2 regions of the Streptomyces sp. NPDC051452 genome follow, and region 1 is predicted to be linked to the other one. Evidence: predicted binding sites of a transcription regulator. Region 1 holds the regulator's gene; the other holds the start of a gene.

Region 1 (14,789 bases):
AAGGCCACCAACGGTGACAACCACCTCGGTGGTGACGACTGGGACCAGCGCGTCGTCGACTACCTGGTCAAGCAGTTCCAGTCCGGTCACGGCGTGGACCTGTCCAAGGACAAGATGGCCCTCCAGCGCCTCCGCGAGGCCGCCGAGAAGGCCAAGATCGAGCTGTCCTCGTCCACCGAGACCTCGATCAACCTGCCGTACATCACCGCGTCCGCCGAGGGCCCGCTGCACCTGGACGAGAAGCTCACCCGAGCCCAGTTCCAGCAGCTGACGGCCGACCTGCTGGAGCGCTGCAAGACGCCGTTCCACAACGTCATCAAGGACGCCGGCATCCAGCTCGGCGAGATCGACCACGTCGTCCTCGTCGGCGGCTCCACCCGTATGCCCGCCGTCGCCGAGCTCGTCAAGGAGCTGACCGGCGGCAACGAGGCCAACAAGGGCGTCAACCCGGACGAGGTCGTCGCCATCGGCGCCGCGCTCCAGGCCGGTGTCCTCAAGGGTGAGGTCAAGGACGTCCTGCTGCTCGACGTCACCCCGCTGTCCCTCGGTATCGAGACCAAGGGCGGCATCATGACCAAGCTGATCGAGCGCAACACCACGATCCCGACCAAGCGGTCCGAGATCTTCACGACGGCCGAGGACAACCAGCCGTCCGTGCAGATCCAGGTCTACCAGGGTGAGCGCGAGATCGCGGCGTACAACAAGAAGCTCGGCATGTTCGAGCTGACCGGTCTGCCGCCGGCCCCGCGTGGCGTCCCGCAGATCGAGGTCGCCTTCGACATCGACGCCAACGGCATCATGCACGTGACCGCCAAGGACCTGGGCACGGGCAAGGAGCAGAAGATGACCGTCACCGGCGGCTCCTCGCTGCCGAAGGACGAGGTCGACCGGATGCGCCAGGAGGCCGAGAAGTACGCGGAGGAGGACCACGCCCGCCGCGAGGCCGCCGAGACCCGCAACCAGGGCGAGCAGCTCGTCTACCAGACCGAGAAGTTCCTCAAGGACAACGAGGACAAGGTCCCCGGTGAGATCAAGACCGAGGTCGAGGCCGCGGTCGGCGAGCTGAAGGAAGCCCTCAAGGGCGAGGACACCGCCGGGATCCGCACGGCCACCGAGAAGGTCGCCGCCGTCTCGCAGAAGCTGGGCCAGGCCATGTACGCCGACGCCCAGGGCGCGCAGGCCGCGGGCGGTGCCGGTGAGGCCGGTGCCGGCGAGGCCAAGGCCGACGACGACGTCGTCGACGCCGAGATCGTGGACGACGAGCGCAAGGACGGTGCCGCGTGACGGAGGAGACCCCGGGCTTCGAGGAGAAGCCCGACGTCCCCTCCGGCGCGACCCCCGAAGACGCCGAGCCGAAGGCCGCTCCCGAGGAGGGGGCGGCCCCGGCCGGGGACGTAAACGCAGACGCGGGTCTGGTGGCCCAGCTGGACCAGGTGCGTACGGCGCTCGGCGAGCGCACTGCGGACCTCCAGCGCCTCCAGGCCGAGTACGCCAACTACCGCCGCCGTGTCGAGCGTGACCGGGTCGCGGTCAAGGAGATCGCCATCGCGAACCTCCTGACCGAACTCCTGCCCGTGCTCGACGACATCGGCCGCGCGCGGGAACACGGCGAACTGGTGGGCGGTTTCAAGTCCGTCGCCGAGTCGCTGGAGACCGTCGCGGCCAAGATGGGCCTTCAGCAGTTCGGCAAGGAGGGCGAGCCCTTCGACCCGACGATCCACGAGGCCCTGATGCACTCCTACGCGCCGGACGTCACCGAGACGACCTGCGTGGCGATCCTGCAGCCCGGGTACCGCATCGGCGAGCGCACCATCCGCCCCGCGCGGGTGGCCGTGGCCGAACCGCAGCCCGGCGCGCAGACCGTGAAGGCCGAGGACGCCGAGGAGAACACCGAGGCGGCCAAGGCCGACGACAAGGAGAACGGTGGCCCGGAGGAGGGCTGACGTAATCACCAGCGAGGCAGGAGAGGAGGGACGTCGAGGATGAGTACCAAGGACTTCATCGAGAAGGACTACTACAAGGTTCTCGGCGTCCCCAAGGACGCCACCGAGGCCGAGATCAAGAAGGCGTACCGGAAGCTCGCCCGCGAGTTCCACCCGGACGCCAACAAGGGCAACGTCAAGGCCGAGGAGCGCTTCAAGGAGATCTCCGAGGCGAACGACGTGCTCGGTGACCCCAAGAAGCGCAAGGAGTACGACGAGGCACGCGCCCTGTTCGGCAACGGCGGCTTCCGCCCCGGGCCGGGCGCCGGCGGCGGCTCCTTCAACTTCGACCTGGGCGACCTCTTCGGGGGCGCGGGCGGCGGCGCGCAGAGCGGCGGCTTCGGCGGCGGCATCGGCGACGTCTTCGGGGGTCTGTTCAACCGCGGTGGCGCGGGGACGACACGCACCCAGCCGCGGCGCGGCCAGGACATCGACACCGAGGTCACCCTCAGCTTCACCGAGGCGATCGAGGGGGCGACGGTCCCGCTGCGGATGACGTCTCAGCAGCCCTGCAAGGCCTGTTCCGGCACCGGCGACAAGAACGGCACACCGCGCGTGTGCCCGACCTGTGTCGGCACCGGGCAGGTCGCCCGGGGCTCGGGCGGTGGCTTCTCGCTCACCGACCCCTGTCCGGACTGCAAGGGCCGCGGGCTGATCGCCGAGCACCCCTGTATGGAGTGCAAGGGCAGTGGCCGTGCCAAGTCCTCCCGCACGATGCAGGTCCGCATCCCGGCCGGCGTCACCGACGGGCAGCGCATCCGGCTGCGCGGCAAGGGCGCTCCCGGCGAGCGGGGCGGACCGGCGGGCGATCTGTACGTGGCGGTGCACGTCGGCGAGCACCCGGTGTTCGGGCGCAAGGGCGACAACCTCACCGTCACCGTGCCCGTCACGTTCACCGAGGCGGCCCTCGGCGGCGAGGTGCGGGTACCGACCCTGGGCGGACCCCCCGTCACCCTGAAACTGCCACCCGGCACCCCCAACGGCCGTACGATGCGGGCGCGGGGCAAGGGTGCGGTCCGCAAGGACGGCACGCGTGGCGATCTGCTGGTCACCGTCGAGGTGAGTGTTCCGGGTGACCTGTCGGGGAAGGCTCGTGACGCGCTGGAGGCGTATCGCGAGGCGACCGCGGGCGAGGACCCGCGGGCGGAGCTGTTCGAGGCCGCGAAGGGAGCCTGAGAGTGATGGACGGCCGTCGGCGTAATCCGTATGAACTGACCGAGGAGACCCCGGTCTACGTCATCTCGGTGGCGGCCCAGCTGTCCGGACTCCACCCGCAGACGCTGCGCCAGTACGACCGCCTGGGCCTGGTCTCCCCCGACCGCACCCCCGGCCGGGGCCGGCGCTACTCGGCCCGTGACATCGAACTGCTCCGCCAGGTGCAGCAGTTGTCACAGGACGAGGGCATCAACCTGGCCGGCATCAAGCGGATCATCGAACTGGAGAACCAGGTCGCCGCCCTGCAGTCCCGCATGGCGGAGATGCAGGCGGCGCTGGACGGCGCGGCGACCGCGATGCGCCAGCGCGAGGCCGCCGTCCACGCCTCCTACCGCCGGGACCTGGTCCCCTACCAGGAGGTCCAGCAGACCAGCGCGCTGGTGGTGTGGCGGCCCAAGCGGCAGCACGCGGACTGACCTCCGCCGGGGTCTCGGAACAGCGTGGGAAGGGCCCGCGGGCGTCAGCGTCCGCGGGCCCTTCCCTGTCCCGTTCTTTGCCCATCCGGTGGACTTCCTTTACGTGGAGGGTCCGTAAAGAGTGCTTGCAGGTGATTCCGCGCAATCTTCACAGGCGCAGCTGAGCGTGGTGTTGCGGACTCGTTAAGTGATTCCGCTTGACGCCGGGTGTGGCCTGCGCGTTGTCTTTTCAGACACCTGGGTCGTATTGCAGCACCCACGTCCGGAACGCACCTGAAGTGAGCCCTCGAATGCGTCGTATCGCCATATCCGTGGCCGCGTCCACGATGACCCTTTCGCTCGCCGGCTGCGGCGTGCTGAACGCGACGGGGGACAGCGCGAGCGCGAGCCCGAGCAAGGGCAACGACATCACCGTGGGCCTGTTGCTCCCGGAGAAGGCCAACTCCCGCTACGGCAAGTTCGACTACCCCATCATCAGGGACAAGGTGGCCGAACTCACCCGGAAGCACGGCAAGGTCGAGTACGCCAACGCCGACGCCAGCGCCACCCGGCAGGCCGATCAGCTGCAGCAGATGATCGCCGACAAGGTCGACGTCATCCTGCTCGACGCCGTCGACGCGCACGCCGTCGTCGACGGGGTGAAGAAGGCGAAGGACGCGGGCATCCCGGTCATCGCCTACGACCGCCTCGCCGAGGGTCCGATCGACGCCTACATCTCCTTCGACAACGAGCTCGTCGGCGAGGTGCAGGCCCGTTCCCTGCTGGCGGCGCTGGGGTCGCAGGCGGGCACCTCCAACAAGATCGTCATGATGAACGGCTCGCTCACCGACCCGAACGCCAAGCAGTTCAAGCAGGGTGCCCTGTCCGAGCTGACCGGCAAGGTGACGATCGCCGACTCCTACGACACCAAGGACTGGAAGCCGGAGAACGCCCAGGCCAACATGGCCAAGGCGATCGCCAAGATCGGCAAGGGCAACATCGCCGGCGTCTACGCCGCCAACGACGGGATGGCGGGGGGCGTCATCAAGGCCCTGGAGGCGGCCGGCGTCACCCACATGCCCCCGATCACCGGCCAGGACGCCGAACTCGACGCGGTCCAGCGGGTGGTGACAGGCGAGCAGTACATGAGCGTGTACAAGTCCTACCCGGACGAGGCCGAGGCCGCCGCGCAGATGGCCGTCGCCAAGATCCAGGGCAAGGACATCCAGTTCGACGCCCTCACCCAGGACAAGGTCGACAGCCCCACCACCAAGAACATCCCGTCCAAGCTGGTCCAGGTGAGCGCCCTGACCAAGGACAGCATCAAGGACACGGTCATCGAGGACGGCATCTACACCGTCGCCGACATCTGCACCGCCAAGTACAAGGCGGCCTGCGCGGCGATTGGCCTGAAGTGATCCGATGCCGGCGGGCTCCCCGGGTCTCGCCGACGTCCGAGGCCCTGGCGGAAACCGGTCGGAACAGGGGTTTACGGCGACCCTTGTGAGGAGAGCCGTGTTGCGGACCCGGTCGGCGCCGCGCATAGTTGCGCTGCGGAAGTGGCAGCACACCGGGGGTGGAATGGGCGATGGCCGGGCACGGGGCGGAGGAACACCCTCACGGTGCCGACCGGCTGTGCGGGGCCGGGGACCGTGTCTATTCCCGCGCCGTACGCCGGGGGCGGGTGCCGCGCACGGACGCCGAACCGGTGCCCTGTCTGCTGGAACTGGCCCTGCTGCACCCGGATCCCGACGACATGGACTGGCTGGTGCCGACCTCCCCGCAGGAGGTCATGACCAGGCTGCTGCGCGGGGTCTACGACGAGGTCAGCGAGAGCCAGCGGCGGGTGGGCTCGGCGGTGGCCGCGTTCGAGTGGTACGCGGACCTGGGCCGGCAGCTCAACGCGCTGGCGGCACCGGCCGAGGGCAGTGCCATCCGGGTGCTGGACGGGCTCCCCCGCATCCAGGCCGCGATGGACGAGGCGACCGAGGCGTGCACCACCGAGGTGCTCACCGTGCAGCCCGGCGGCATCCGGCGTGAGGCCGAGCTGACCGAGGGGCTGCACCGGGCGCTGGCGCTGCGTGGCCGGGGCGTGCGGATGCGCGACCTGTACACGCATGTGGCCCGGCACGGGCAGGGGTTGCTCAACTATCTGGAGCTGATGGGCGACACGGTCGAGGCGCGCACCCTGGACGAGGTGATCGACCGGCTCATCCTCTTCGACCGCACGGTGGCCTTCATCCCCGCCAACACCGACCGTACGGTGGCCCTGGAGCTGCGCCACCCGGCGCTCGTGGAGTACCTGGTGACGGTCTTCGAGCGGCTGTGGCGGCTGGCGATCCCGCTCACCGCCGCGCTGCCCGACACCGGGATCGAGGGCATCTCGCACCGTGAGCAGTCCATCGCCGCGCTGCTCGCGGAGGGCCACCAGGACGCGGTGATCGCCGAGCGGCTGGGCATCAGCGTGCGCACCTGCCGGGCGCACATCGCCCGGCTGTCGGAGACGCTGGGCGCCGCGAGCCGCACCCAGCTGGGTGTACGCATCGCCCAGGTGGGCCTGGACGGCCACCGCCCGAGTCGCCCGGCCGGCGCCCTCACCGCCCCCGACAAGGACGCCCCGACCGCCCTGTGAGGCCGGGCCCTAGGCCGGGTCGGTCGGTGGGAGGGCGGTGGTCTTGTCCAGGAGCCCCGACTGCGCGATGAGATAGCCGAGCTGGGCGCGGCTGCCGCTGCCCAGGGCCTGGGCGAGCTTGGCGATATGGGCGCGGCAGGTGCGCACGTTCATGCCCAGCCGGCGGGCGATGGCCTCGTCGACATGGCCCTCCACCAGCAGCTTGGCGATGGAGTGCTGGATGTCCGTGATGCCGTCGGCGGCCGTCTCGTAGGGGGTGCCGGCGCTCAGCGGGACCGCCCGGCTCCACATGAACTCGAAGACCTTGACCAGGTAGCGGACCAGTCCGGGGTGGCGCAGCTCCAGGGCGACCTGGCGGTCGTCGCGTATGGGGATGAAGGCGACCGTCTCGTCGCAGATGATGAGGCGCTCGACGAGTTCGTCGATGGTGCGGTACTCGGCCTTGCCGTTGGCGAACTGGTCGACGTACGCCAGCCGTTCGGGGCTGTACCTGGCGGTGTGCTGGTAGAGGGTCCGGATCCGGACACCGCGTTCGATCAGTGGTTTGTCGCGCTCCAGGGCCGCTACGAGCCGGCGTTCCGGGTGGCGGTGGCTCGGCTGGACCGTGAGCATCTCGCTCTGGCACTGTGCGGTCGCCAGGTCGAGCGCGGTGTTGATGCGGTCGAGACCCTCCAGCACCGTGATGGAATGCGTGGAGGTGGTCGCCTGGGCGCTCAGCGCCATGAAGGGCTCGAAGACACCGGCGAGTTCTATGGACAGCTGCCGGCGTTCGGTGATCTCGCGTTCCAGGGGGCCCAGCCGCTGGGCGAGGGCGACCGTCGGGGGAACCGGGCGGAGCCAGTTGGCGTCGTCGGGATCGGGCTGGAGCAGGCCGAACTCCATCAGGCACGGGGCGGATTCCGCGTCCGCGCGTGCGATGCGTCCCGTGCGCAGTGCGTTCGCGTAGAGACGTCCACCTGCCTCGCACATCTCCGTCACCGCATGGGGATGTCCCGCTTTGGTCTGGTCTGACACTAAGTCTCCACCCCCCAGGGTCCTGAACATGCAGGAACATGATGCACTGATTGTGTGGTCATGACGTGCCTGAATGAGCCATCGTCTTATCCGACGGGGGAAGAGGGGACCTTCAAGTGAGGACGAAGCCGACTATGCGTAAGAGAATGCTTCGCTCGGTGCTTGTCGCCGCCTTCTCCGCCGTTGTGGCCTTCGGAATGCTGAACGGCCTCTCCAATGCGAAGGGCGACAGCCGGGCGGACAGTGCCTGGTCGTTGACGGCGACCACTGGGGTTGTGAGTGGTGACAGCTCTGTCGGTACGGACGACAGCGCCTGGAGTTGACGTGACCACTCCACCAGACGACCGATCCTTCCGGCGTGAGATGGCCACCGCCTATCGCTCGGGGTGGCACTTCATCGACCTGGTCACCGCCATCCCCCACAGCGGTGACTCGTTGATGGTGACCGTCTTCGGTGAGCCCGTCGTCGTCACCCGCGACGACGACGAGGACCTCCGGGCCTATCGGTGCCTGCGCAAACCGCGCGGCGCACCGCAACCGGTACGGTGCGCCATCCGGTACGGAATGATCTTTGTGAACCTGGACCAGCGGGACCACCGGCTGACCGAGCCGGCGGATCCCGATCTGACGACCATCTCGGCCACCCCCCGCAGTGCCTGACGCGATTCCCCCGTCGTAAAAGATCGCTCAGGCGCTTCCCCCCGCAGCGGCGTCACCGTGACCTGAACACGGTGACGCCGCTGCAGTTTTCAGGGGACATTTCGCGCTATCGACGGGTTCCACGGTGTCTGAAACCGTTCACCCGTGCCCCAGCGCCCGGTCGACCTCGATCTCGATCACCACCCGGGACGGATTCGGTCGCGGTGTGCGCTCGTAGCGCTCGGCGTAGCGCCGCTCCGCCTCCGCGACCCGCTCCGGTTCCGTGCGTACCCGCGCCCGCCCCTCCAGCGTGGCCCAGCGCCGGCCGTCCAGCTGGCACACCGCGACCCGGGCGCCGTCGGGGCCGGCCGCGCGCACATGGGCGGCCTTCGCGGACGTGCTGCTCGTGATCACCCGGGCCAGCCGCGTCCCGGGGTCGTAGGTCACCCCGACCGGTACCACGTGCGGAGTGCCGTCGCGCCGCAGCGTGGTCAGCGTGCACAGATGCCGCTCGCGCCAGAACGCGAGGAAGGGCTCGTCCGGGGCGGCCGGGTCTACGGAGTGCTTCACCATGCCCGCAACCTAGCCCGAAAGCCGGCGTCCCGGCCTTGACCCTTACCTTGAGTGGAATAGACTCAACTTTGTGTACGCTGGTGTAGTCAGCAGTGGACAGAGGCCGAGGAGGAGAACGGACACGTGGACGCCGAGCTGACCAACAGGAGCCGGGACGCGATCAACGCGGCAAGCAACCGGGCCGTGACCGAGGGGCACCCGGACCTCACCCCCGCCCACCTGCTGCTGGCTCTCCTCCAGGGGCAGGACAACGAGAACATCACCGACCTGCTCGCGGCCGTCGGCGCCGACCAGGCCGCCGTGCGCGCGGGCGCCCAGCGGATCCTGGCCGGGCTGCCCAGCGTGACCGGCTCCACCGTGGCGCCCCCGCAGCCCAGCCGCGAGATGCTGGCCGTGATCGCCGACGCCGGCGAGCGCGCGAGCGACCTCGGGGACGAGTACCTGTCCACGGAACACCTGCTGATCGGCCTCGCCGCGAAGGGCGGCGCGGCCGGCGAGGTGCTCGGGGAACAGGGCGCCGACGCCAAGACACTGCTGGAGGCCTTTCGCAAGGCCAGGGGAGGACGCCGCGTGACCACCGCCGATCCCGAGGGTCAGTACAAGGCCCTGGAGAAGTTCGGCACCGACTTCACCGCCGCCGCCCGCGCGGGCCGCCTGGACCCCGTCATCGGGCGGGACCAGGAGATCCGGCGGGTCGTGCAGGTGCTCAGTCGCCGCACCAAGAACAACCCCGTGCTGATCGGCGAGCCCGGCGTCGGCAAGACCGCCGTCGTCGAGGGGCTCGCCCAGCGGATCGTCAAGGGTGACGTGCCCGAGTCGCTGAAGGACAAGCGGCTGGTGTCCCTCGACCTCGGTGCGATGGTGGCCGGTGCCAAGTACCGCGGCGAGTTCGAGGAGCGGCTGAAGTCCGTGCTCGCCGAGATCAAGGACTCCGACGGGCAGATCATCACCTTCATCGACGAGCTGCACACGGTCGTGGGCGCGGGCGCCGGCGGGGACTCGGCCATGGACGCGGGCAACATGCTCAAGCCGATGCTGGCCCGCGGCGAACTGCGCATGGTCGGCGCGACCACGCTGGACGAGTACCGCGAGCGGATCGAGAAGGACCCGGCCCTGGAGCGCCGCTTCCAGCAGGTGCTGGTCGCCGAGCCGACCGTCGAGGACTCCATCGCGATCCTGCGCGGTCTCAAGGGCCGCTACGAGGCGCACCACAAGGTGCAGATCGCCGACAGCGCGCTGGTGGCCGCGGCCACCCTCTCCGACCGGTACATCACCTCCCGCTTCCTGCCGGACAAGGCCATCGACCTGGTCGACGAGGCCGCCTCCCGGCTGCGCATGGAGATCGACTCCTCGCCGCTGGAGATCGACGAACTCCAGCGTTCGGTCGACCGGCTGAAGATGGAGGAGCTGGCGATCGGCAAGGAGACCGACCCGGCCTCCCGCGAACGCCTGGAGCGGCTGCGCCGCGACCTCGCCGACAAGGAGGAGGAGCTGCGCGGCCTGACCGCCCGCTGGGAGAAGGAGAAGCAGTCCCTCAACCGGGTCGGTGAACTGAAGGAGCGGCTGGACGACCTGCGCGGCCAGGCCGAACGGGCCCAGCGCGACGGTGACTTCGACTCCGCCTCCAAGCTGCTCTACGGCGAGATCCCCGAGCTGGAGAAGGAGCTGGAGGCGGCTTCCCAGGCCGAGGAGGAGGTCGCCAAGGACACCATGGTCAAGGAGGAGGTCGGCTCCGACGACATCGCCGACGTCGTCGCCGCCTGGACCGGTATCCCGGCCGGCCGCCTGATGGAGGGCGAGACGCAGAAGCTGCTGCGCATGGAGGACGAGCTGGGCCGCCGGCTCATCGGCCAGGGCGAGGCCGTGCGGGCGGTCAGCGACGCCGTGCGGCGCTCCCGGGCCGGCATCGCCGACCCCGACCGTCCGACCGGATCGTTCCTGTTCCTCGGTCCGACGGGCGTCGGCAAGACCGAACTGGCCAAGGCGCTCGCCGACTTCCTCTTCGACGACGAGCGGGCCATGGTCCGCATCGACATGTCGGAGTACGGCGAGAAGCACAGCGTGGCCCGGCTGGTCGGCGCCCCGCCCGGCTACATCGGCTACGAGGAGGGCGGCCAGCTGACCGAGGCCGTGCGGCGGCGCCCGTACAGCGTGGTGCTGCTGGACGAGGTGGAGAAGGCCCACCCCGAGGTCTTCGACATTCTGCTCCAGGTGCTGGACGACGGGCGCCTGACGGACGGCCAGGGCCGCACCGTCGACTTCCGCAACACCATCCTGGTGCTCACCTCCAACCTGGGCAGCCAGTTCCTGATCGACCCGGTCACGAGCGAGGCGGAGAAGAAGGAGCAGGTCCTGGAGGTCGTGCGGACCTCCTTCAAGCCGGAGTTCCTCAACCGGCTCGACGACCTCGTGGTCTTCTCCGCGCTGACCAAGCCCGAGCTGGAGCGGATCGCGAAGCTCCAGATCGACCGGCTCGCCAAGCGGCTTGCCGAGCGGCGCCTCACCCTGGAGGTCACCCCGAAGGCGCTGGCCTGGCTCGCCGAGGAGGGCCTGGACCCGGCCTACGGCGCCCGCCCGCTGCGCCGCCTGGTGCAGACCGCCATCGGCGATCGCCTCGCCCGCGAGATCCTGTCCGGCGAGATCAAGGACGGCGACACGGTCCGTGTCGACCGCTCCGAGGAGGGCCTGCTGGTGGGCCCGACGACCGCCAAGACGCTGTAACCGCACGACGCGCCGCCCGCGGCCCCCGTTCCGGTCCCCGGACGGGGGCCGCGAGGGCGTGGAAGCGGGTCCCCCCGGTGCCCCGGCGCGTCGGATCCCCACCCGTCCAGCCGGATCGTGTCAGCCCATGGCTGACAGGCCCCGTCAGGGCTTGCCACCCCCCTCCCCGCATGGGGGAGGATGGCGGGATCCGTACGAAGGGAAAATCACGGTGACCATCGACCCGTCCTCGATTCCGAATTTCGGGGGCCAGCCCGAACCGCAGCCGCAAGGACCGGCGGGCCCCGTCGTCCCGGATCAGGACCTCGTGAAGCAGCTCCTCGACCAGATGGAGCTGAAGTACGTCGTCGACGAGGAGGGTGACCTCGCGGCGCCGTGGGAGCAGTTCCGCACGTACTTCATGTTCCGCGGGGAGGCCGAGCAGGCCGTCTTCTCGGTGCGGACCTTCTACGACCGCCCCCACCAGATCGACGAGAAGACCCAGCTGCTGGAGTCCGTCGACGACTGGAACCGCCGCACGCTGTGGCCCAAGGTGTACACCCACACCCACGACGACGGCACCGTCCGGCTGATCGGCGAGGCCCAGATGCTGATCGGCACGGGCGTCGACATCAACCACTTCGTCTCCTCCACGGTCAGCTGGGTGCGGGCCGCGATCGAGTTCGACAAGTGGCTCGTCGAGCAGCTCGGCCTGGAGCAGGAGGTCGACGAGACGGAGAAGCCCGAGGACGACGGCGAGTAGTCCCGCCCGCCCCTTCCGGGCCCCTCACAGCGGCGCGCTTCCGAACACCACCAGGTACGCGCCGTAGCCGTAGCCGAGCCCGGCCAGGGCCGCGACCACCACGGTCGCGTGCCAGGGCCGGGCTCTCGCCGTGCGCACCAGCGCCCGGGCGAGTGGCAGCAGCAGCGGGAAGGCCGGCAGCAGGAAGCGCGGCTTGGACTCGAAGAAGCCCGACCCGCCGAGCACCACCAGCAGCAGCACCCCGCTGTACACGAGCAGTGGCAGCGGGGCGCGCTCCACCAGCAGCAGCGCGTAGAGCAGCACCCCGACCGCCACGATGACCAGTGCCATCGGGAGGGCGAACCGGCTGCCGTGCAGCAGCGAGCGGTGCAGGAGATCCAGCGCGCCCCGGCCGAGGTCGAAGCGCGAGCCCCAGCGCCGCTGCACCTGGAAATAGCCGTCCAGCGGGCGGCCCGTGCGCCGGCCGACCCACAGCACGTACGCCGTCCAGCCGAGCGGGGCGAGCGCCGCGCCCGTCCACAGCCTGTGGGAAACCCGGCCGCGCCGCCGCCACGCCGCACAGCCGGCCGCGGCCATGACGGCGGCGGCGACCGCGAACCCGTTCGGCCGGGCGAGCCCCGCCAGTGCCGCCAGGGCGCCCGCCCACAGCCAGTTGCCGGCCAGCACCGCGTACAGCGACCAGGCCGCCAGCGCGGTCAGCACCGGCTCGGTGTACGCCATCGACAGCACCACGGAGTGCGGCAGCAGGGCCCACAGCAGCACCAGCGTGACGCCGACCGAGCGCCCGTACAGCCGGGAGCCGACCGCGTGGATCCCGGCGGCGGCGACGGCGGCCGACGTCCACGACACCAGCAGTCCGGCACCGATCCAGCCGAGCGGCGTCAGCGCGACGACCGCCCGCACCAGCGCCGGGTACAGCGGGAAGAACGCCAGATCGCTGACGATCGTGGAGCGCAGGTGCAGGGAGTGGCCGTAGCCGTGCGCGGCGATGCCCAGGTACCAGACCGAGTCCCAGGACCGGCCGAGCAGCATGAGGGGGTCTTTGCCGGCGGCGTGCCCGACGAGGGCGAGTACGGCGGCCCCGGCGAGCCGCACGCCAAGGAAGAGGCCCACGGCGAGGGCGCCCGCGCCGCCGGGGCGGGGCCCGGCGACCTTCCCGGGCGCCGGCTGCGGGGGGACGGCGGGTGGGGCGAGGACGGTGCTGGCGTGAGTCACACCACCGCACCTTGCAAGGGCCCGGCCGCCGACGCGAGCGGCGTTCGGCCGAGTGCCCCACCGTTCACCTGAGGCGAGTACAGCAACCGGGCCACATGGGTCTGGTGCGGCCCGGCCGGACCGGTGACGGCGTCAGAGGGAACGCAGCCGCCGGGCCGCCTCCAGGAGCACCTCCTCGCGCTTGCAGAAGGCGAACCGCACGAAGGGGGCGCCCGCCTCGCGGTCGTCGTAGAAGACCGCGTTGGGGATGGCGACGACGCCCGCCCGCTCCGGCAGGGCACGGCAGAAGGCGAAGCCGTCCTTCTCGCCCAGGGGGCGGATGTCGGTGGTGATGAAGTACGTACCGGCCGGCTTGAAGACCTCGAAGCCCGCCGCGCTCAGCCCCTCGGCGAGGATGTCCCGGCGCCGCAGCATGGACCGGCGGAAGTCCTCGAAGTAGGAATCGGGCAGGGCGAGGGCCTCCGCGACCGCGTACTGGAAGGGGCCCGAGGAGACGTACGTCAGGAACTGCTTCACCGAGCGGACGGCGCTCACCAGCTCCGGCGCGGCCGTCACCCAGCCGACCTTCCAGCCGGTGAAGGAGAAGGTCTTGCCGGCCGAGCCGATGCTCACCGTGCGCTCGCGCATCCCCGGGAACGAGGCCAGCGGCAGATGCCCGGCGTCGTCGAAGACCAGGTGCTCGTAGACCTCGTCCGTCACCACCAGCAGATCCCGCTCCACCGCGAGCTGCGCGATCGCCGCCAGCTCGGGGCGGGTGAGGACCGTACCGGTCGGGTTGTGCGGGGTGTTGACGAGCAGCAGACGGGTGCGGTCGGTGACCGCCGCCCGCAGCTCGTCCAGGTCCAGCCGGAAGCCGCCGTCGCGCGGCCGCAGCGTCACCGGCACCCGCTTGCCGCCCGCCAGCGCGATGCTCGCCGCGTAGGAGTCGTAGTACGGCTCCAGCGCGACGACCTCGTCCCCGGGCTCGACCAGCGCCAGCAGCGAGGCCGCGATCGCCTCCGTCGCGCCCGCCGTGACGAGCACCTCGGTGTCCGGGTCGTACGACAACCCGTACCGGCCCAGCTGGTGCTCGGCGATCGCGGTCCGCAGCTCGGGGATGCCCGGGCCCGGCGGGTACTGGTTGCCGCGCCCGTCGCGCAGCGCCCGTACGGCGGCCTCCCGCACCTCCTCGGGACCGTCGGTGTCGGGAAAGCCCTGGCCCAGGTTGATCGCCCCGGTGGCCACGGCGAGGGCGGACATCTCGGCGAAGATCGTCGTCCCGAACTCGGCGAGGCGACGGTTCAGATACGGGCGCTCGGTGGAGGTCATGCCGGTCATCCTGCGCCCAGACTCCGGAGTTCCTCAACACGGCTTCGCGGATCGAGAGCGCGTGTTCCCGACGCGCCGCCCATCGCGGCGTCAGGAGATCACTGACACCGCTTCACGGCCACGTGGTACACGGTGGTGATCGTGCCGTCCGTCGAGTCCATCTCCAGGAAGCTGGTGGCGCTCGGGCTCGAGGTGCCGGGGTCGACCCGAAGTTCCGTGTCGATGTCGAGGTTGCGCTCCTCCCCGCAGGGCGCGAAGACCAGGGCGGCGACGGGCACGGTGTCGGTCGTCTGCCAGTCGCCGGTGAACCCGCCCTGGAAGTGATGAGTCCTGACGGTGGTGGCGTTGCCCTG
Region 2 (14,789 bases), on a different contig from region 1:
GCGGACGCGAGATCGGGCAGCTGCGGGCCGTCATCTCGGGCGCCGGAGCGGCCGGAGTGGCCATCGCCAGGATGCTGATCGAAGCCGGCATCGGGGATGTGGCCGTGGCGGACCGCAAGGGCGTCGTGTCGGCCGGCCGGGGGGACCTGACTCCGGTCAAGCAGGAGCTGGCCTCCTTCACCAACAAGGCCGGCCTCAGCGGCTCCCTGGAGGACGCGCTCGCGGGCGCGGACGTCTTCATCGGCGTCTCCGGCGGTACGGTCGCGGAGGAGGCCGTGGCCTCCATGGCGGAGGGCGCCTTCGTCTTCGCCATGGCCAACCCCAACCCGGAGATCCACCCCGAGGTGGCCCACAAGTACGCGGCCGTCGTCGCGACCGGGCGCTCCGACTTCCCCAACCAGATCAACAACGTGCTGGCCTTCCCCGGCATCTTCGCCGGCGCGCTGCAGGTGCGGGCCACACGGATCACCGAGGGAATGAAGATCGCCGCGGCGGAGGCGCTGGCCGCGGTCGTCGGTGACGATCTCGCCGCCGACTACGTGATCCCCTCGCCGTTCGACGAGCGGGTCGCTCCCGCCGTGACCGCGGCGGTGGCCGCGGCCGCTCGTGCGGCGGGCGTCGCGCGTCGCTGACGTCGACCCCCGAATGGCCCCGTCCCCCGGGACGGGGCCATTCGCCTGTCCGGCTCCTGCCCGGCTCCCGCCCGATCGGGTGACGAGCGTGGCTGACGGCGCGTGGGCCGAGCGGGTGCCGTCGCGCAAGAGGGCATGTGTCACAGTCCTCCACGGTTCCGCCGGCCGGGCGGCGCACCTATCGTCGAGCCCATGTTCGCTGTCTACGCCGCCCGCATCGACCGCGACCAGCCGCTTTCCGGCCTGGAGTTGGGAGAGCGCCCGGCTCCCGAGGCCCGTCCCGGCTGGAGCACCGTCACCGTGCGGGCCGCTTCCCTCAATCACCACGACCTCTGGTCGCTGCGCGGCGTCGGGCTCCCCCAGGAGCGGCTGCCGATGATCCTCGGCTGCGACGCCGCCGGCATCGACGAGGACGGCAACGAGGTCGTACTGCACTCCGTCATCGGCCAGAGTGGCCACGGCGTCGGCCCGGACGAGCCGCGCTCCATCCTCACCGAGCGCTACCAGGGCACCTTCGCCGAACGGGTCGCCGTGCCGACCTGGAACGTGCTGCCCAAGCCCAGGGAGCTGTCCTTCGCCGAGGCCGCCTGTCTGCCGACCGCGTGGCTGACGGCGTACCGGATGCTGTTCACCAACGCCGGGGTACGCCCCGGGGACTCGGTCCTCGTCCAGGGCGCGGGCGGCGGAGTCGCCACGGCCGCGATCGTGCTCGGCAAGGCCGCGGGGCTGCGGGTCTTCGCCAGCAGCCGGGACGAGGCGCGGCGCAAGCGGGCCCTGGAACTCGGCGCGGTGGAGGCCGTGGAGCCGGGGGCTCGGCTGCCGCAGCGGGTGGACGCCGTCATCGAGACCGTGGGCGCGGCCACCTGGTCCCACTCGGTGAAGTCCCTGCGGCCCGGCGGCACCCTCGTCATCTCCGGTGCCACCAGCGGGGACCGGCCCTCCCATGCCGAGCTGACCCGGATCTTCTTCCTCGAACTGAAGATCGTCGGCTCCACCATGGGCACCAAGGACGAGCTTGAGGACCTGCTCTCCTTCTGCGCAGCGACCGGTGTGCGGCCTGTCATCGACGAGGAGCTGCCGCTCGACCGGGCCCGCGAGGGCTTCGAACGGCTCGCCGCGGGGGAGCAGTTCGGAAAGATCGTGCTCACCAACTCCTGAACAGCGGTCCCCGTGAGCGGGGGTCGCCGGGCGGGCCCGGAGCGCCGGGCCCGCCTTTTTCCTGCCCGACCTGTCAACTGGGATTGACAGCAGCGCCCCTGTCAATCTAAGTTGACATCATGACGGAGGCAACCGAACTCGCCGAGCGTGCCGGCGACCGTGACCCGCGAGTCGGGCTGCGGGCCGTGGCCGCGCTGCGCAGGCTGCTGGAGCAGCTGGAGGCGGTACAGGTGCGCAGTGCGCGCAATCAGGGCTGGTCGTGGCAGGAGATCGCCGCGGAGCTCGGTGTCAGCAGGCAGGCCGTGCACAAGAAGTACGGGAGGCGTTGATGTTCGAACGGTTCACGAAGGATGCCCGGGCCCTGGTCCAGGGTGCGTTCGCACAGGCCGAGGAGGACGGCGCCCGGTCGGTCGGCGCCGGGCATCTGCTGCTCGCCCTGCTCGACACGGAGGGCGGCCGGGCGTCCCGCGCACTGTCCGCCCTCGGACTCGCCGAGCGCCGGGACTCGATACGGCGCGCCCTCGGCGAGGCGCGGAGGCGGGCGGGACTGAGCCGCGCCGACACCGACGCGCTGGCCGGGCTGGGGATCGACGTGTCGGAGATCATCGCCCGGGTGGAGGAGGCGCACGGCGTCGGGGCGATGTCCGAGAGTTCGCGGGTCATCGGCCGACGTGACGGACGCCGGCCGGTTTTCGGCCGGGACGCGAAGGGCGTGCTGGAGCGGGCCCTGCGGGCGGCGGTGGGGCACGGGGACCGGCACATCGGCGCTGAACACCTCCTGCTGGCGCTGACGGTCACGCCGGGGGCGGCCGCCGAGGTGCTGGCCGAGCACGGGGCGACGTACGAGGCGGTGAGGAGGGTGCTGTACGGAGTGACGGCGGAGGCGGAGTAGGACCTGTCGTCGCATTCCCGTCGTCGCCCCAAGGGCGGACGGGAATGCGACGACAGGCCATGGTTCCCGCCGCGCGGCGGTCGGTGTCAGGGGCCCGGCCGGCGGAGCAGGGCCGTGATGTGGGCCGCCGCCGTCGACAGATGGTGACGGGCGTCGTGGAGCTGGTCGGGGCCGATGCCGTTGTCCCTGGCCGCGTCGCGGATGTCGTCGCGGAAGCGGTCCAGCAGACGGTCGAGGTCGCGCGGCGGATCGCCGGTGAAGTCCTCGTGCGCCCATGAGGGTTCGTACGCGGCCGGGAAGTCCTCCGGGGTGGTGGAGTAGTGGGGTCCGGACGCCGGCGCCGACCCTGCCGTACCGGCGGAGGCGCGGCCGAAGGGGCCCCGGTCCTTGACGAAGTCCTTCCCGAAGTCCTTGCCGAACTCGCTGAACTCCTTCGCCAGTTCGGACAGGCCCTCACGCACTCCGGTCGGCCAGTCCCCGCGGGTGAAGTGGTCCTGTACGCGGTCCTGGACCTGCCGGGCGATCCGCTGCATCTCCTCCTGTGCCTGCGCCCGCGCCCGCGACTGGGCCTCCTGGGCCTGGCGGCGGGCCTGCTGGGCCTCCTCGCGGGCCCGGCGGCTCTCGTCCTTGGCGCGGCGGGCCTGCTCCTTCCACTCCTGCCGGGCCCGGCGCATCTCCTCCTTGGCGGCGCGCCAGGACTCCTTGTCGCCGAAGTCGCCGTACTCCCCGAAGGGTCCGGTCGCGCCGCCCGACGCCTTGCCGTCCCGCCGGGCCTCGGTGGCCGCCGCCCGCATCTCGCGGCGCAGGTCGCCCGCGGCGCCGCGCACGTCGGCCTTCATCTCGGCGGCCAGTTCCGCGACCGACTCCCGGATCTCCAGCTCCAGATCGGCCAACTCGCCGCCGCGGTCCGCCAGTTCGGCGCGGCCCGCGTCCGTGATGGAGTACACCTTGCGGCCGCCCTCGGTGGTGTGCCGGACCAGGCCCTCGGCCTCCAGCTTGGCCAGACGGGGGTAGACCGTGCCGGCCGAGGGGGCGTACAACCCCTGGAAGCGCTCCTCCAGGAGCCGGATCACCTCGTAGCCGTGGCGCGGGGCCTCGTCGAGCAGCTTGAGCAGGTAAAGGCGCAGGCGGCCGTGGGCGAAGACGGGGGGCATGTCAGAGCACCTTCTTGTCGGTCGAGCCGTCGGCCGGGGCGGGAACGGTGCCGGCGCCGCTGTCCGTGTCGCGCGGGGTCCCGGCCTCCCAGGGGGCGCTCTCCTCGTCCCGCGGCGGACGGCGCAGCAGGGCGATCGAACCCGAGACGGTGGTGGCGCGGAGCTTGCCGGTGCCCGCGCCGAGCCGACCGGTGACCTTGTGGGCGCCCCACTGGCCGTGCACCCGCAGCCCGTCGAAGGCGTTGGAGATCGTGCCGCTCGCCGTGTTGGCCTCCACCTCGGCGTCCGCCGGGTGCGGCAGCCGGACGGCGATCTCGCCGGAGACGCTGGCGAGGCTGACCTCCGTCGGCCCCTCCGGGTCCAGGGCGACCATCATGGAGCCGCTGACGGAGTCGGCGCGGACGGAGGGGCCGGAGCCCTCGACCACGGTGAGGTCCCCGGAGACCGACTTGAACCGCAGGGTGCCGGTGACCGCCTGGGCCTCCAGGTTCCCCGAGACGGTGTCCGCCTGGACCGGGCCCGAGACGCCGACCAGGGTGGTGTCACCGGTCACGCCCTTGATCGTGGCCTGGCCGCGGATGCCGGAGACGACCGCACCGGCGCCGACCACGCCCACCTCCACGCGGGTGCCGGTCGGGACCGCGAGGGTGACGACGGCGCTGCGGTTCCAGCCCTTGCGGTCGAGCCACTTCAGGAAGCCCTTCCAGGGCAGGTCCTCGTAGGCCACGGTGAGGGTGCCGCGCCGCTCGGTCACGAGCAGGGGCGGACCCTCGATCTCCGAGACCTCCAGCCGGGCGGGACCCTCGTCCGTGCCCACGATGTTCACCGTGCCGTTGACGACGCGGACGCGCAGCTCGCGCACCTCGGTGTCGAAGGTCAGCTTCTGCGGCTCGGCGACGGACCACTCGGACATGGGACCTCCTGGGCAGCACGGATGACGGGACGGATCGCGACACGCCATATCGCGTTCTCTGAGAAACACGATATATCGTGGACGAGGGAAGTCAAGACACCGTCACTCGCCCGTGGGACACAGCGCCCGACTCGTGCAAGAGCGCGCCAGGGCGCCCGGCTCGTGGAAGCGCCCTGCTCGTCCGAGCCGTCCGGTCGGCAGGCGGTGTGGGCGGACTACTCGTCGTCCTCGTCGTCCAGGCGGGCGAGCCAGGTCGCCAGACGCTCCACCGGGACCTCGAAGTCGGGGTTCAGGTCGACGAACGCGCGCAGCTGCTCGGCGAGCCACTCGAAGCTGATCTCCTCCTCACCTCGCCGCTTCTGCAGTTCTTCGATGCCTCGGTCGGTGAAGTACACGGGTGCTCTCCTGTGAGTCGGCCAGGGCCGGAGGCCGGGGGTCGATGCACTCCAGGGTATGCGGCGCCCCGCGCCGGAAGAGCCGAAGGGCCCGGCCCCGGTCCGTGCGGACCGGGGCCGGGCCCCTCGTGTGCGTGCCGGAGGCCTAGGCCTCGAACACCTCGCGCATCAGCTGTTCCTGCTCGGCCTGGTGGCGCTTGGCGGAGCCCACCGCCGGGGACGAGCCGTGCGGACGCGAGATGCGCCGCAGCCGCTCGCCCGCCGGGATGTCCGCGCCGACCGCCAGGTCCAGGTGGTCGATCAGGTTGAGCGCGATGAACGGCCAGGCACCCTGGTTCGCCGGCTCCTCCTGCGTCCACAGGTACTTCTCGGCGTTCGGGTACTTGTTGACCTCCGCCTGGAGCTCGGCACCCGGCAGCGGGTACAGGCGCTCGATGCGGATGATCGCCGTGTCCGTGGCGCCGCGCTTGCGCCGCTCGGCCTCCAGGTCGTAGTAGACCTTGCCGGCGCAGAAGACGACCTTGCGGACGGAGGCCGGGTCGACCGTGCTGTCACCGATGACGGGACGGAACTCGCCCGTGGTGAACTCCTCCGCCTTCGAGGCCGCGGCCTTCAGACGCAGCATCGACTTCGGGGTGAAGACGACCAGCGGCTTGTGGTGCGGGTTGTGCACCTGCCACCGCAGGAGGTGGAAGTAGTTCGACGGCAGCGTGGGCATCGCGACCGTCATGTTGTTCTGGGCGCAGAGCTGGAGGAACCGCTCGGGACGCGCGGACGAGTGGTCCGGGCCCTGGCCCTCGTAGCCGTGCGGCAGCAGCAGGGTGACGCCGGAGGTCTGGCCCCACTTCTGCTCCGCCGAGGAGATGAACTCGTCCACGACCGTCTGCGCGCCGTTGACGAAGTCGCCGAACTGGGCCTCCCACATCACCAGCGCGTCCGGGCGGGCCAGCGAGTAGCCGTACTCGAAGCCCATCGCCGCGTACTCGGACAGCAGCGAGTTGTAGACGTTCAGGCGGGCCTGGTCCTCGGAGAGGTACTGCAGCGGGGTGTACTCCTCGCCGGTCTCCCGGTCGATGAGCACCGCGTGCCGCTGGCCGAAGGTGCCGCGCTGGGAGTCCTGGCCCGCCAGGCGGACCGGGGTGCCGTCCAGCAGCAGGGAGCCGATGGCGAGGGTCTCGCCCATGCCCCAGTCGATCGTGCCGTCCTCGACCATCGCCGCACGGCGCTGCAGCTGGGGGAGCAGACGCGGGTGGACGGTGATGTGGTCGGGGACGTTGACCTGGGACTCGGCGATCCGCTTGACGACCTCCGCGGAGATCGCGGTCGGGACCGCGACCGGGAAGCCGTCCTGCGGCGCCTGGGTGTCGTCGGCGGCCGGCTGCGAGGTGGCCTCGCGGACCTCGGTGAAGACCTTCTCCAGCTGGCCCTGGTAGTCCTGCAGGGCCTGCTCGGCCTCTTCCAGGGTGATGTCGCCCCGGCCGATCAGCGACTCGGTGTAGAGCTTGCGCACCGAGCGCTTCTTGTCGATCAGGTCGTACATCAGCGGCTGGGTGAAGGCCGGGTTGTCGGACTCGTTGTGACCGCGGCGGCGGTAGCAGATGAGGTCGATCACCACGTCCTTGTTGAACGCCTGGCGGAACTCGAAGGCCAGACGCGCGACCCGGACGACGGCCTCGGGGTCGTCGCCGTTCACGTGGAAGATCGGGGCCTCGATCATGCGCGCCACGTCCGTGGCGTACATCGACGAACGCGAGGACTCGGGAGCCGCGGTGAAGCCGACCTGGTTGTTGATGACGATGTGCACGGTGCCGCCGGTGCGGTAGCCGCGCAGCTGCGACATGTTCAGGGTCTCGGCCACCACGCCCTGGCCCGCGAAGGCCGCGTCGCCGTGGATCGCCACCGGCAGGACCGTGAAGTCCGTGCCGCCCTTGTTGATGATGTCCTGCTTGGCGCGGGCGACACCCTCCAGGACCGGGTCGACGGCCTCCAGATGGGAGGGGTTCGCGACCAGGCTGACCTTGATCTGCTCGCCGTCCAGGCCGGTGAAGGTGCCTTCGGCGCCCAGGTGGTACTTCACGTCGCCGGAGCCGTGCATCGACTTCGGGTCGAGGTTGCCCTCGAACTCGCGGAAGATCTGCGCGTACGACTTGCCGACGATGTTCGCCAGGACGTTCAGCCGGCCGCGGTGGGCCATGCCGATGACGACCTCGTCCAGCCGCGACTCGGCCGCGGAGTCGATCACCGCGTCCAGCAGCGGGATGACGGACTCGCCGCCCTCCAGCGAGAAGCGCTTCTGGCCGACGTACTTCGTCTGCAGGAAGGTCTCGAAGGCCTCGGCCGCGTTCAGCCGGCGCAGGATGCGCAGCTGCTCCTCGCGCTCCGGCTTGGAGTGCGGGCGCTCGACGCGGTCCTGGATCCACTTGCGCTGCTTGGGGTCCTGGATGTGCATGAACTCGATGCCGGTGGTGCGGCAGTACGAGTCACGGAGCACGCCGAGGATGTCGCGCAGCTTCATCATCGACTTGCCGGCGAAGCCGCCGACGGCGAACTCGCGCTCCAGGTCCCACAGGGTGAGGCCGTGCTCGGTGATGTCCAGGTCGGGGTGCTTGCGCTGCTGGTACTCCAGCGGGTCGGTGTCGGCCATGACGTGGCCGCGGACCCGGTAGGAGTGGATCAGCTCGAAGACGCGGGCGGCCTTGGTGACGTCGTCGTCGTGGCTGGCGTCGATGTCCTTGAGCCAGCGGACCGGCTCGTAGGGGATGCGCAGCGCCTCGAAGATGTCGTCGTAGAAGCCGTTCTCGCCGAGCAGCAGGTTGGCGACCTGGCGCAGGAACTCGCCGGAGGCGGCGCCCTGGATCACCCGGTGGTCGTAGGTCGACGTGAGCGTCATGACCTTCGAGATGCCGAGCTTGTTCAGGGTGTCCTGGCTGGTGCCCTGGAACTCCGCCGGGTAGTCCATGGAGCCCACGCCCATGATCACCGACTGGCCGGGCATCAGCCGCGGCACGGAGTGGACGGTGCCGAGGCCGCCGGGGTTGGTCAGGGAGACCGTCACGCCGGTGAAGTCGTCCATCGTCAGCTTGCCGTCGCGGGCGCGGCGGACGATGTCCTCGTAGGCCTGCCAGAACTCGAAGAAGTTCAGCGTCTCGGCCTTCTTGATGGCGGCCACGACGAGCTGGCGGTCACCGTTCGGCTTGACCAGGTCGATGGCCAGGCCGAGGTTGACGTGCGCCGGCTTGATCAGCGTCGGCTTGCCGTCCTTCTCGCCGAAGGCGTGGTTCATCGCCGGCATGGCCTTGATGGCCTGCACCATCGCGTACCCGATGAGGTGCGTGAAGGAGATCTTCCCGCCGCGGGCGCGCTTGAGGTGGTTGTTGATGACGATGCGGTTGTCGAACAGCAGCTTCACCGGGACCGCGCGCACCGACGTGGCGGTCGGCAGCTCCAGCGAGGCGTTCATGTTCTTCGCGACGGCGGCCGACGGGCCACGCAGCGTCACGTACTCGGGGCCCTCGGGGGCCTCCGCGGCGGGAGCGGCCTTGGCCTTCGGCTGAGCGGGCGCCTGTGCGGGTTGCGCCGGCTTGGCCGGGGCGGCGGGAGCCGCGGTCGCGGCGGGCTTCGCCGCCGCGGGGGCCGGGGCGGCGGCCTGGGGGGCCGCGGGCTGCGCCGGCGGGGCCGGGGGCCGGGACGCCGGAGCCGCGGGCTGCGCCTGCGGAGCCGATGGGGTGGTCCCTGCGGCCCCCGCGGCCGCAGTACCCGCCGGAGCCGGGGTGGCAGGAGCACCCGGCTTGTAATCGGCGAAGAAGTCCCACCAGGCGCGGTCGACCGAATTCGGGTCCTGGAGGTACTGCTGATAGATCTCGTCGACGAGCCACTCGTTGGGACCGAACGCCGCTGCGGGGTTCTTCCCGGTGGCTTGGTCCTCGGTCGAGACGCTCGGGTTACTGGGGGACTGTGGCGACACGGCGGCAACCGCCCTCTTCCGCTTCACAAGGTGATGGACAGCGGGAATAAAGGCTACGCCTCCCAGACCGGGAAGGTCAGGTCGGGCCCGTTCATCGTCGTGTAAGTCACATCAGAAATCTTGTTTCAGGGCTTGATATGGCGGGAAACAAGTGTGGTTCCGCATACGGAAGAGTGCACCGGCACCGGCCCTGCGCGCCTTCGTTCGACGGGTGGCGCGGGCCTGTCCCTGATCACACGTGCCGAGCTGCGCTAAGACGGCGGCGACTGCCGTGGATCTTGTGCTTCCGGTTCGAACTTTACGTCAACTTGAAGCGGAGGGCAGACCCGGAAGGGTGACGATGATCCGACAGCCTCGTTCGGATTCGGCCACACCGATCCGGCCGCCGTGCAGATCCACCGCCCACCGGGCGATCGCCAGCCCGAGTCCCGTACCGCCGTCGCTGCCCGGTCCGTGCGGTCGGGTCACCGCGCCGCGGTTGAACCGCTCGAACACCCGGTGCCACTCCGACCTGGGGATTCCGGGACCCTCGTCCAGGACCTCCAGCTCCAGGGACCGGGGCTGCGGCCCGCGCCGCGCCCGCACCGTCACCCGGCCGTGCGGCGGGCTGTGCTTGACCGCGTTGTCGATCAGGTTGGCGACGACCTGGTGGATGCGCTCCGGGTCGGCGTGCGCCGTCAGCTCCGGCGGGGAGACGTCGAGGTGCAGATGGACGTCCGTACGCGTGTGACCGCCCGAGCCGGAGGCGATCCCCGCGCGCGCGGAGGCGACCATGTTGGCCTCCTTCAGCACGCCCGACAGATACGGCCACACCTCGAACCGCCGCGTCTTCAGCGGTACGACTCCGTTGTCGAGTCGGGAGAGGTCCAGCAGCGTCTCCACCAGCCGGCCGAGCCGCTCGGTCTGCCCCAGCGCCGTGCGCATGGTCTCCGGGTCGGCCTCGGTGACGCCGTCCACGATGTTCTCCAGCACCGCGCGCAGACCGGCGATCGGGGTCCGCAGCTCGTGCGAGACGTTCGCCACCAGCTCCTTGCGCTGCCGGTCCTGGGCCTCCAGCTCGTCGGCCATGAGATTGATCGTCCCGGCCAGGTCGCCCAGCTCGTCCCGGCGGTTGTCGCGCACGCGGCGGGTGTAGTCGCCCTGCGAGATGGACCGGGCGACCGTGTTCATCTCGTCCAGCGGCATGGTGAGCGAATGCGCCACGAACTGCGTGATCAGCAGTGTGGCGATCATCGAGAAGACCGTGATGAAGCGCAGCTCCGTCTTGGTGTGCACCGCGATCATCGACAGACCGGTGGTGATCAGCACCGAGATGACGACCAGCGCGCCCAGCTTGGTCTTGATCGAGAACGGGCGTACGCCGCCCCAGGGGTCCACCCGAGGGCTCCTCCGCGTGGCCTGGCGCCCGCCGCCGCTCATGGTGTCGGCGTCTCCAGCGCGTAGCCCACGCCGTGCACCGTGCGGATCCGCTCGGCGCCGATCTTGCGGCGCAGTGCCTTGATGTGGCTGTCGACCGTGCGGGTGCCCGAGGCGTCCGCCCAGTCCCACACCTCGGCCAGCAGCTGCTCCCGGGAGAGCACCGCGCGCGGGGTGTTCGCCAGGCACACCAGCAGGTCGAACTCGGTGGGCGTCAGATGCACGTCCTCCGACTTCACCCGCACCCGGCGCTGCGCGTGGTCGATCTCCAGCTCGCCGAGGCGCAGGATGCCCGAGCGGGGCGTGGAGGCGGCGATGGTCGCCCGCTCCACGCGGCGCAGCAGCACGTGCACACGGGCCGCCAGCTCCCGCATCGAGAACGGCTTGGTCATGTAGTCGTCGGCGCCGACCCCGAGCCCGACCAGCATGTCGGTCTCGTCGTCCCGCGCGGTGAGCATCAGCACCGGCACCGGCCGCTGCGCCTGCACCCGCCGGCAGACCTCGAGCCCGTCGAAGCCCGGCAGCATGATGTCGAGGATCAGCAGGTCGGGCTGCCAGGCCTCGGCCGTGTCGACGGCGGCGGGACCGTCGCCCGCGGTCTGCACGAGAAATCCCTCGGCACGGAGCCTGGCCGCGATGGCGTCGACGATCGTGGGGTCGTCCTCGACCACCAGCACCCGGCGCTGGGCACCGGGGGTCGTCGTGGCCGCGCCGCTCTGGGAGGTGTGTGTCTGCTCCATCGCCCGCCCCTGTTGTTGCTTTCCGGAATCCGTGGGGTGATCCCATGACTGCGATTGACGCTTGAATGATCTGCGTCAGGGCAGCACATTACGGGGACTCACCGCGCTGTCGCTATCCAGGCCGGACGGCGAGATGAACGACGTCGGGAACGCCCCGGGCAACGGGCACCTCTTCGGTACGCACCTGTCGGAACCCGGCATTCCGCAAGGTTCCTTCAAATTCCGGAGAGGGTCGCGCCGACCACACCGCCAGTATGCCGCCGGGTCTCAACACCCTTGCGCAGGACGCGAGTCCGGCCGCCGTGTAGAGGTCGTCGTTGCCCTCCGTGACGGTCCATCCCGGCCCGTTGTCGATGTCCAGACACAGCGCGTCGAACGTGTCCGAAGTCTCATTGACGTACCTCACGAGATCCGCTTCCACGATCTCGGAGCGCGGGTCGGCGAGCGCGGCGGCGGACAGTCCGGCCAGCGGGCCGTCGCGGTGCCAGTCGACGATGGCGGGCTCGCGCTCCACGACCACGATCCGTCCCCAGCGTGCGTCGGCGGCCGCATGTGCGAGTGAGAATCCCACGCCGAGGCCGCCCAGCAGCACGTCCGGCGCCGGGCGTCCGTCCAGCGCGGCGTGCGCGGCGTCCACCAGCAGGCGCTCCGAGCGGCCGTCGGAAGTGTCCATCAGGAAACAGCCGTTGGCGATGATCTGGAGCAGCGCGCCGTGCCTGCGCAGCACCACCTCGCCGTAGGGGCCGTGGCGCCGGTCGAGGATCACGGGGGAGTCGTGCACGGCGGTCATGGGCCCATCCTGCTTCAACAAGGCCTGGCGTTCACGGGAATTACGGATGACCAGCCGTTCGGCGGAGGCCTCCCGGACGGGGCCCGGACGCAGCCGGAGCGTGAGAGGTTGCTGTGAATCCGCTCTCGGGTGGCGTCGGTCATAGACAGCGGCCCGATGATCGCCAAGGGTGGAGCGCGACGGAAGGAGCGCCTCACCGTGGAACGGATCGCGACGGGCCCCGCGACGGCCATGTCCCCGCCGGGCGCGCCCCTTTCCGGCGCCCCCGCCGCCTTTCCCGCACCGGCGGTCCCCGGACTGCTGGACGGCATGCCGCGCCAGCGCGGCCCGGCGCCCGCCGCCGAGCCGGCCGGCACCGCCCCGGCCGCGCGCTGGTGGCGCCTGCTGCCCATCCCGGCCGGCGCCCCGTTCACCTTCGCCTACGCCGCCCTCCTGGCCGTCACCTCCGTGGTCGCGGCGCTGGCCGACCCTGCCGTCGTGCACGCCCTGCACCAGGACTCCAGCACGGACGTGGCCCATCTGCTGAGCGCCCCCGTGCCGGTGCTGCTGGCGAGCGCGGTGTGGATCGCGGGCGGGGTCGTCTCGCCGTACGCGCTGGCCTTCCTGGTCGTGCTCACCGCGCTGGAGCGGCGGATAGGGGGGACGCGTACGGCCTGTGTGTTCCTCGCCGGGCATGTCCTGGCCACGCTCGCCACCGAGGTCCCGGTGGGCATCGCGGTCCTGTGCGGGCACCTTCCGGGGACCTCCCTGCACCGCCTCGACTACGGCATCAGCTTCGGCGTCGCGGGCAGCGTCGGCGCCCTGGCCGGGCTGCTCGGGCCCTGGCTGCGCTGGCCCCTGCTCACGCTGGTGGGCGGGACGCTCCTGAACGACCTGATCGTCTTCGCGGACCCGATGACCAACTGGGGCCACCTCATCGCCCTCGCGACCGGTGTCGCCGCCTGGCCGCTGGTCCGCCGCTGGCAGCGGACCCCCGCACCGGCGCTCGCCGTAGCCGTACCCCGGTAGACCTCCGCCGGCCGCCGGCGCGACACACCCCGGGGTGGGGCCCGGGCCGGTGGCTTGGTCGGTCCGCGAGCCTTGATCGCCGCCGAGCGCGCTGGTTGTCTGGCCGGCATGATCGAACTCGGACCCGTCGCCTGGCCACCCGCCCCGATCAGGACCCGGAGGCTCGTGATCCGTGAGCCCGAGGCCCGGGACCGCGCGGCGTTCATCGACCTCCTTGCGTCGCCGGAGGTGCACACCTACCTCGGCGGCCCACGCGCGCGTGACGAGCTCGAGCGCGAGATGCCCGAGGTGCCCGAGCGGTGGCCCGGCAGTTTCGTCGTCGATCTCGATGGGGCGATGATCGGCCACATCCTGCTCAGAAGAGCGCACGGGAACCGTCGCCCGGCTGCCGCGGGGAAGGTCGATCTCGGCTACCTGTTCCTGCCGCGCGCGTGGGGACTCGGATACGCCGCCGAGGCCTGCGAGGCGGCCCTGCGCTGGTTCGACGGCGTCCTTCCCGGCGAGCCGGTCGTGCTCCACACCCAGACCGCCAACGTCGGCTCCATGCGCCTCGCGGCGAAGCTGGGATTCACCGAGGTGGAGCGGTTCCGGGCCTGGGACGCCGAGCAGTGGCTCGGCCTGCGATCACCCGGCACGAACTCCGCTCGAGTGCCGGGTCCACCCGCGTAGGGCAATCGACTGTCAGCGACCGATCGCTCAGAGCGAACAGCGGTCTGGGAACAATCATGGGCTCCCCAGCATTGAGTCGGCATAGCTCAAGTTGACTGCCTAAGGGGAGATCATGGCTGCTGAGTCCACGGCGTTCACGCTCGTCCTGCCCGTGCTGCCGCTCGACGACGAGGTCGTGCTGCCCGGGATGGTGGTTCCGCTGGACCTGAGCGACGCCGAGGTACGGGCCGCGGTGGAGGCCGCCCAGGCCGCCGCCCGGTCGGAGCCCGGGAAGCCCAGGGTCCTGCTGGTGCCGCGCATCGACGGGACGTACGCGAAGACCGGTGTGCTGGGCACCGTCGAACAGGTCGGCCGGCTGGCCGACGGCGACCCCGGGGCGCTGATCCGTGGCCGCAGCCGGGTGAGCATCGGCGCCGGCACCACCGGTCCCGGTGCCGCGCTCTGGGTGGAGGGCACCCGCGTCGAGGAGACCGTGCCCGACCCGCTGCCCGGCCAGACCGTCGAACTCGTCAAGGAGTACAAGGCGCTCGCCACCGCCTGGCTGAAGAAGCGCGGCGCCTGGCAGGTCGTGGACCGCGTCCAGGCCATCGACGACGTCTCCGCGCTCGCCGACAACTCCGGTTACTCACCGTTCCTGACCATCGAGCAGAAGGTCGAGCTGCTGGAGACCGCCGACCCGGTGGCCCGGCTGAAGCTCGCCGCGCAGCAGCTGCGTCACCACCTCGCCGAGCAGGACGTGGCGGAGACCATCGCCAAGGACGTCCAGGAGGGCGTCGACAAGCAGCAGCGCGAGTTCCTGCTGCGCCGGCAGCTGGAGGCGGTCCGCAAGGAGCTGCGCGAGCTGAACGGCGAGCAGGAGGGCGAGGAGTCCGACGACTACCGCACCCGCGTGGAGGCGGCCGACCTGCCCGAGAAGGTCCGCGAGGCCGCCCTGAAGGAGGTCGACAAGCTGGAGCGATCCTCCGACCAGTCGCCCGAGGGCTCGTGGATCCGGACCTGGCTGGACACCGTCCTGGAGCTGCCGTGGAACGAGCGGACCGAGGACGCGTACGACATCC

Evidence for each region. The regulator HspR, encoded in region 1, represses chaperone genes until heat shock. The targets are predictions, from matches to a motif close to TTGAGNNNNNNNNNCTCAA.
Region 2: the regulator HspR is predicted to act here: its motif matches at 13,803-13,821, upstream of lon (endopeptidase La).

The regions. Positions count from the first base shown of each region.
Region 1 covers NZ_JBITEB010000010.1:69,653-84,441, reverse strand. The annotation lists gene dnaK (molecular chaperone DnaK) at 1-1,284, shown strand, start outside; gene grpE (nucleotide exchange factor GrpE) at 1,281-1,943, shown strand; gene dnaJ (molecular chaperone DnaJ) at 1,983-3,158, shown strand; gene ACIBA9_RS23075 (heat shock protein transcriptional repressor HspR) at 3,164-3,613, shown strand; gene ACIBA9_RS23070 (sugar ABC transporter substrate-binding protein) at 3,904-5,010, shown strand; gene ACIBA9_RS23065 (LuxR C-terminal-related transcriptional regulator) at 5,181-6,224, shown strand; gene ACIBA9_RS23060 (helix-turn-helix transcriptional regulator) at 6,234-7,268, opposite strand; gene ACIBA9_RS23055 ((2Fe-2S)-binding protein) at 7,602-7,898, shown strand; gene ACIBA9_RS23050 (pyridoxamine 5'-phosphate oxidase family protein) at 8,037-8,450, opposite strand; gene clpB (ATP-dependent chaperone ClpB) at 8,574-11,171, shown strand; gene ACIBA9_RS23040 (YbjN domain-containing protein) at 11,383-11,913, shown strand; gene ACIBA9_RS23035 (hypothetical protein) at 11,938-13,128, opposite strand; gene ACIBA9_RS23030 (pyridoxal phosphate-dependent aminotransferase) at 13,261-14,445, opposite strand; gene ACIBA9_RS23025 (DUF4360 domain-containing protein) at 14,535-14,789, opposite strand, start outside.
Region 2 covers NZ_JBITEB010000003.1:466,752-481,540, forward strand. The annotation lists gene ACIBA9_RS11530 (NADP-dependent malic enzyme) at 1-632, shown strand, start outside; gene ACIBA9_RS11535 (zinc-binding dehydrogenase) at 825-1,790, shown strand; gene ACIBA9_RS11540 (helix-turn-helix domain-containing protein) at 1,910-2,119, shown strand; gene ACIBA9_RS11545 (Clp protease N-terminal domain-containing protein) at 2,119-2,682, shown strand; gene ACIBA9_RS11550 (helix-turn-helix transcriptional regulator) at 2,769-3,836, opposite strand; gene ACIBA9_RS11555 (DUF4097 family beta strand repeat-containing protein) at 3,838-4,749, opposite strand; gene ACIBA9_RS11560 (DUF6104 family protein) at 4,965-5,144, opposite strand; gene ACIBA9_RS11565 (multifunctional oxoglutarate decarboxylase/oxoglutarate dehydrogenase thiamine pyrophosphate-binding subunit/dihydrolipoyllysine-residue succinyltransferase subunit) at 5,290-9,108, opposite strand; gene ACIBA9_RS11570 (ATP-binding protein) at 9,412-10,527, opposite strand; gene ACIBA9_RS11575 (response regulator transcription factor) at 10,524-11,264, opposite strand; gene ACIBA9_RS11580 (spermidine synthase) at 11,377-12,054, opposite strand; gene ACIBA9_RS11585 (rhomboid-like protein) at 12,253-13,062, shown strand; gene ACIBA9_RS11590 (GNAT family N-acetyltransferase) at 13,171-13,731, shown strand; gene lon (endopeptidase La) at 13,844-14,789, shown strand, end outside.